Linked DNA regions of Methylobacterium currus. The protein of the gene in region 2 interacts with the protein of the main gene of each other region in a pairwise test. Links are inferred from orthologs where the notes say so. Each region holds a gene or a part of one and is shown on either strand. Other genes may lie near its edges.

Region 1 (3,282 bases), 2.4 Mb from region 2 along the record:
CGGTCGAGGGTATGGATCACGTCGAACAGCTCTACCGCCTCCCGCGCCTTGTTCGATTGCAGGGGGCCGATCAGGTGCAGCTCGATCTCCGAAAACTCTTCGCGCAGGGCGGGCCACTTCGCCTTCGCCTCCTGCACGTAGTTCTCGCCGAAACGGCGCTGGCCCGCCGCGAGGGCCGGGCGGATGCCGTCCGCCGCAATCGTCTTCGAGACGGCGATGAGCGCGACGCCGGCGGGATCGCGCTCGCTGTCCTCGGCGGCCCGGGCGACGGCCTCCCGCACCTCGGCCAGATTCGACGTGACGGTCTGCGGGTCGATCATGACCGGCTGCCTCTCCGCTTGATTGTTGACCCTCGGGACCAAACCGTGTCCTAGTCCGCCGGCGCCGCGCCGAGCAAGCTCAACCGTTTGCGGCCGTGACGTTTTCCCTTCATCCCTGCCGCCGGTGCTCTCGGCGCCGGCGCCGACCGGTCGCAAAGACGCCGCCATGGCCGAACGTTACAACGCGAAGGATTCCGAGCCCCACTGGCAGCAGGTGTGGGCCGAGCGGGAGATTTTTCGCACCCGCAACGACGATCCGCGCCCGAAATACTATGTGCTCGAGATGTTCCCCTATCCGTCGGGGCGCATCCATATGGGTCACGTGCGCAATTACGCGATGGGCGACGTGGTCGCCCGCTACAAGCGGGCCAAGGGCTTCAACGTCCTGCACCCGATGGGCTGGGATGCGTTCGGCCTGCCGGCCGAGAACGCCGCGATGCAGAACAAGGTCAACCCGCGGGACTGGACCTACGCCAACATCGCGACGATGCGGGCGCAGCTGCAATCGATGGGCCTGTCGCTGGACTGGAGTCGCGAGATCGCGACCTGCGATCCCGAGTATTACAAGCACCAGCAGCGGATGTTCCTGGACTTCCTGCAGGCCGGGCTGGTCTCGCGCCGCACCGCCAAGGTGAACTGGGATCCGGTCGACCATACCGTGCTCGCCAACGAGCAGGTGATCGATGGGCGCGGCTGGCGCTCGGGTGCGCTGGTCGAGCAGCGCGAGCTGACCCAATGGTTCTTCAAGATCACCGACTTCGCCCAGGATCTGGACGACCGGCTCGACACGCTGGAGCGCTGGCCGGAGAAGGTCCGGCTGATGCAGCGCAACTGGATCGGCCGCTCGGAAGGCCTGGAGTTGCGCTTCGCCCTTGAGAGCGTGCCGGGGGGAACGGCGCGCGAGGTCACCGTCTACACGACTCGTCCCGACACCCTGTTCGGCGCCAAGTTCCTGGCGGTCGCCGCCGACCATCCGCTCGCCGCCGCGGTGGCGAAGGACAACCCGGCCCTGCAGGACTTCATCGCCGAGTGTCGGCGCATGGGCACTGCGCAGGCCGCGATCGACACGGCCGAGAAGCTCGGCTTCGACACCGGCCTGAAGGTCCGCCACCCCCTCGACCCGTCCTGGACCCTGCCGGTCTACGTCGCGAATTTCGTGCTGATGGAGTACGGCACCGGTGCGGTGTTCGGCTGCCCGGCCCATGACCAGCGCGACCTCGACTTCGCCAACAAGTACGGCCTCGGCAACACACCGGTCGTGTGCCCGCCGGACCAGGATCCCGCCGCCTTCGTCATCACCGACACCGCCTATGACGGCGACGGCCGAATGATCAACTCGCGCTTCCTCGACGGGATGAGCACCGACGACGCGTTCAAGACCGTCGCCGACCGCCTGGAGGCCGAGACCCTCGACGGAGCCCCCATGGGCGCACGCCGGGTGCAGTTCCGCCTGCGCGACTGGGGCGTCTCGCGCCAGCGCTATTGGGGCTGCCCGATCCCGGTGATCCATTGCGATGCCTGCGGCGTCGTGCCGGTGCCTGTCGAGGACCTGCCGGTGCGCCTGCCGGAGGAGGTTTCGTTCGACGTACCCGGCAACCCGCTGGAGCGCGACGCGGCCTGGCGCAACGTGCCGTGCCCGTCCTGCGGGGCTCAGGCCCGGCGCGAGACCGACACGATGGATACCTTCGTCGACTCGTCCTGGTACTTCGCGCGCTTCACCGCGCCGTGGCTGGAGGACGCGCCGACCGACAAGGCGGTGGCCGACCACTGGCTGCCGGTCGACCAGTATATCGGCGGCATCGAGCACGCGATCCTGCATCTGCTCTATTCCCGCTTCTTCATGCGGGCGATGCGCAAGACCGGCTGGGCCGGGCTGGACGAGCCCTTCGCCGGCCTGTTCACGCAAGGCATGGTCGTCCACGAGACCTACCGGGACGAGGCCGGTGGCTGGGTGCAGCCGGTCGACGTCAAGGTGGTGACCGAGGACGGCGCCAGAAAAGCGTTTCACGTGAAAACCGACGCGCCGATCGCCATCGGGGCGATCGAGAAGATGTCGAAGTCTAAGAAGAACGTCGTCGACCCCGACGACATCATCGCGTCCTACGGCGCCGACACCGCCCGCTGGTTCATGCTCTCGGACTCGCCGCCGGAGCGCGACGTGATCTGGACCGAGGATGGCGTGCAGGGTGCCTCGCGCTTCGTCCAGCGGATTTGGCGCATGGTGAGCGAGGTCGCCGAGGGCGGCGCGGAGCCGCCGAAGGCCGGCAACGAGGCCGTGCTAAAGGCCGCGCATAAGGCGCTGAACGCGGTTGGCGAGGACATCGAGCGCCTGCGCTTCAACCGCTGCGTCGCCCATATCTACGAGCTGGCGAACAGCCTGCAGGAGGCGGTGAATGCCGAGCGCGGCCACGCCCCCTCCCCTGCCCTGCAGGAGGCGACGCTGATCCTGGTCCAGCTCATCGCCCCGATGATGCCGCACCTCGCCGAGACCTGCTGGACCGCTCTCAAGCAAGACGGCCTGGTGGCGGAAGCAGCCTGGCCGGCGATCCGTCACGACCTTCTGATCGAGGACAGCGTGACCCTGCCGGTGCAGATCAACGGTCGCAAGCGCGCCGATGTCACCGTGAAGCGCGACGCCGATCAGGCGAGTGTGCAGGAAGCCGTTATGGCGCTGGAAGCGGTGCAGCGGGCACTGGAAGGCAAGCCGCCCCGCAAGGTGATCGTGGTGCCGCTGCGTATCGTCAATATCGTGGTCTGATCGACCGCCCATTTCGATGAGGTTCTGGGGCCCGGAGATCGAAGGATCGCCGGGCCCTTCCTTTATCCGCAACATCCTCGATTTCCCGTCCTGATCGAACTCGCGCCCTGCTGTCGCCGCAGAGACTCTTTAGGTCCCCTCCCCTATTCTGAGGGCGCGACGAACCTCGATTCGAGGTCCCATGCTTCCTTCGCGAGTCCGGTT
Region 2 (3,225 bases):
ATCGCCTGCTTTCCACGGCGCCGCAGGTCGGCCAGATCCTGGTGTCCCTGAACGCCTCCGCCCTGTATCTCGGCATCGGCATGGCCGGTCTTCTCGGCGGATGGGTCATCCAGATCTGGAATGCCCGCGCCCTGGGTCCGGTCGCGGCGTGGGTGGCGGCCCTGGCGCTGATCGTTCACGTCCTGAATGCCCGTGACAGGCGATAAGGTGGGGCGGCGCCGGTCCCGACGCGGGATCGGCGGGCCGGCGGGTGCGGGCAGGGTTAACGAAATGTGAGACATCCTGCGGGCATGACAGGTCCCGATCCGCGCCCGCCGGCCCCCCGCGCCGGGCGCCCTACATTCAGGCCCGAACACCGAGCCCCCCTCACGAGCGTCCATGCCCCCCAACCGCGACCCCGCCTTCGACGACCTCGAGCAAAAGAGCGCGCAGAGCCTCCACGCCGCCCTCTCGGCGGAAATCGCGGAGCACGACCGGCGCTATCACGGCGAGGATGCGCCGACGATCTCGGATGCCGAGTACGATGCCCTGCGCCGGAAACTCGAATCGATCGAGGCGCGCTTCCCCGACCTCGCCGGCACCGGCGAGGCCTCGGCCAGCGTCGGCGCGAAGGCGTCGGACAAGTTCGCCAAGGTGCGGCACGCGGTGCCGATGCTCTCCCTCGGCAACGCCTTCTCGGACGAGGAGATCGGCGACTTCGTCGAGCGGGTGCGCCGCTTCCTCGGCCTCCCGGCCGCCGAACCGGTCGCTTTCACGGCCGAGCCGAAGATCGACGGCCTGTCGCTGTCCCTGCGCTACGAGGGCGGGCGTCTCGTCACCGCGGCGACCCGGGGCGACGGCGAGGTCGGCGAGGACGTGACCGCCAACGTCCGCACCATCAGGGAGATTCCCGAGGTGCTGGCCGGTGACGATTGGCCGGCCGTGTGCGAGGTGCGCGGCGAGGTCTACCTCTCGCACGCCGATTTCGCCGGGATCAACGCCCGCCAGGAGGAGGCCGGCAAGCCGCTCTTCGCCAATCCCCGCAACGCCGCCGCCGGGTCCCTGCGCCAGCTCGATCCCAGCATCACCGCCTCGCGCCCCCTGCGCTTCTTCGCCTACGCGGCCGGCGAGATGTCCGAACAGCCGGCCGAGTCCCAGTTCGAGATGTTGGAGGCCTTCCAGGCCTGGGGCCTGCCCGTGAACCCGCTGACGGTGCTCTGCGCCGACGCGGCCGCGATGCTGGCCCATTACCGGATGATCGAGGCGCGGCGCGCCGATCTCGGCTACGACATCGACGGCGTCGTCTACAAGGTCGACTCCTTCGCGCTCCAGCGCCGCCTTGGCTTCGTGGCGCGGGCGCCGCGCTGGGCGCTCGCCCACAAGTTCCCGGCCCAGCGCGCCACCACCGTGGTCGAGGCGATCGACATCAATGTCGGGCGCACCGGCTCGCTCAACCCGCTGGCGCGCTTGAGGCCGGTCACGGTCGGCGGCGTCGTGGTGTCGAACGCGACGCTCCACAACGAGGATTACGTCCACGGCGTCGATGCCGACGGCAATCCGATCCGCAGCGGCATCCCGGTCTGGCAAGGCCAGATCCTCCGCGACGACGTCGACCTCGCGCAAGGGTCCGACGTGCGCGTCGGCGACACCGTGGTGGTCCTGCGCGCCGGCGACGTGATCCCGAAGGTCGCCGACGTGGTGCTGGAGCGCCGCCCGAAGGACGCGGTGCCCTACCGCTTCCCCGAGACCTGCCCGGCCTGCGGCAGCCACGCGGTGCGGGGCCTCAACCCGCGCACGCGCAAGCTCGACGCGGTGCGCCGCTGCACCGGCGGCCTGATCTGCCCGGCGCAAGCGCAGGAGCGGCTGAAGCACTTCGTGTCGCGCAACGCCTTCGACATCGAGGGTTTTGGCGAGACCTACATCGAGACCCTGTTCGAAGCCGGCCTGGTGCACCAGCCCGCCGACCTCTTCCGCCTCGACTTCGAGCCCCTGAAGGCCGCCGTCGTGGCGCGGCGCCAGGCGCTCTCGGCCGAGCGGGCGCTCGCCGCCGGCAAGGAGGTCAAGAAGGCCGCCAAGAAGAAGGACGACGAGGACAAGGCGATCAAGAACCTCCTCGCAGGAGTCGAGGCGCGCCGAAAAATTTCGCTCAACCGGCTCATCTTCGCGCTGGGCATCGAGCAGGTCGGCGAGGCCACCGCCAAGGCCCTGGCCAAGCACTTTTCGGATATGCCGGCCCTGATGGCGGGCGTCGCGGCGGCGGCTTCCTGCCAGCCCGGGCCGGACTGGATCGCGCTCGCCAGCCTCAACCGCGTCGGCGCCACCACCCGCGACCGGCTCCTCGCCGCCGCGGCCGAGGCGCCGGATGCCGATCTTCTGGCCGGCGGCGCGGTGGCGCGGCTCTCCGCCCCGCAGCGCGAGGCCCTGGTCGAGGCCTATGGCGATTCCGCGGGCGTGCGGGCGGCGGTGGAGCGGGCCGCCGCCCAGGTGCCCGGCGACGCCTACCGGGCGCTCGCCGATGACGGCGAGATCGGCGCCGTCACCACCGCCTCGCTGATCCAGTTCTTCTCCGAGGAGCACAATGTCGCGGCGGTGAAGGCCTTGCTCGACGAGGTCGAGACCGAGCGGCCGGCACCGGTGGCGCAAGCCGCGGCCTTCGCCGGCAAGACCGTGGTGTTCACCGGCACCCTTGAGAAGATGACCCGCAGCGAGGCCAAGGCGACGGCCGAGCGGCTCGGCGCCAAGGTCTCGGGCTCGGTCTCGGCCAAGACCGACCTCGTGGTGGCGGGACCGGGTGCGGGCAGCAAGCTCAAGGACGCCGAGAAGCACGGCGTGACGGTGGTCTCGGAGGACGAGTGGCTGGCGATGGTGGCCTCCGCCTGAAATTCGGCGCCTTCCCGCGGGAAGGCGCCGGCATGACCTTTCCCCGCACCCTCGCGATCGACTTCGAGACCGCCAACGAGCGCCGCGACAGCCCCTGTGCCGTCGGTCTCGCCTGGATCGAGGGCGGGCGGGTGGTGCGGCGCGAGTCGCGGCTGATCCGCCCGGCGGAGATGCGCTTCTCGCCCGGCAACATCCGGGTCCACGGCATCCGCCCGCGGGACGTCGCCGACGCGCCATCCTTCCCCGAGGCGATGGCGCCGTTCCTGCCGGAGATCGCCGGCAGCCTGGTGCTCGCCCACAATGCCAGCTTCGATGTCGGGGTGCTCGCCGCGACGCTCCAGGCCTACGGTCTGCCTCAGCCGGCCT

The links. The genes of interacting proteins can lie anywhere in the genome.
Region 1: the proteins of ligA (region 2) and leuS interact in binary tests that used the Escherichia coli proteins (3 or more experiments, as listed by UniProt). The link is inferred for Methylobacterium currus from one-to-one orthologs.

The regions. Positions count from the first base shown.
Region 1 is NZ_CP028843.1:2,659,222-2,662,503, reverse strand. Bases 149-3,282 are described here. They hold leuS (leucine--tRNA ligase), read left to right. Parts: upstream 149-486; coding sequence 487-3,078; downstream 3,079-3,282. Other genes in these bases: DA075_RS12605 (YggS family pyridoxal phosphate-dependent enzyme), read right to left, coding at 149-320. In the rest of the region: more of DA075_RS12605, read right to left, coding at 1-148.
Region 2 is NZ_CP028843.1:5,101,568-5,104,792, reverse strand. The notes cover bases 42-3,118. They hold ligA (NAD-dependent DNA ligase LigA), read left to right. Parts: upstream 42-378; coding sequence 379-2,859; downstream 2,860-3,118. Other genes in these bases: DA075_RS23545 (3'-5' exonuclease), read left to right, coding at 2,892-3,118; DA075_RS23555 (MFS transporter), read left to right, coding at 42-206. Also shown: more of DA075_RS23555, read left to right, coding at 1-41; more of DA075_RS23545, read left to right, coding at 3,119-3,225. UniProt on the Escherichia coli protein: DNA ligase that catalyzes the formation of phosphodiester linkages between 5'-phosphoryl and 3'-hydroxyl groups in double-stranded DNA using NAD as a coenzyme and as the energy source for the reaction.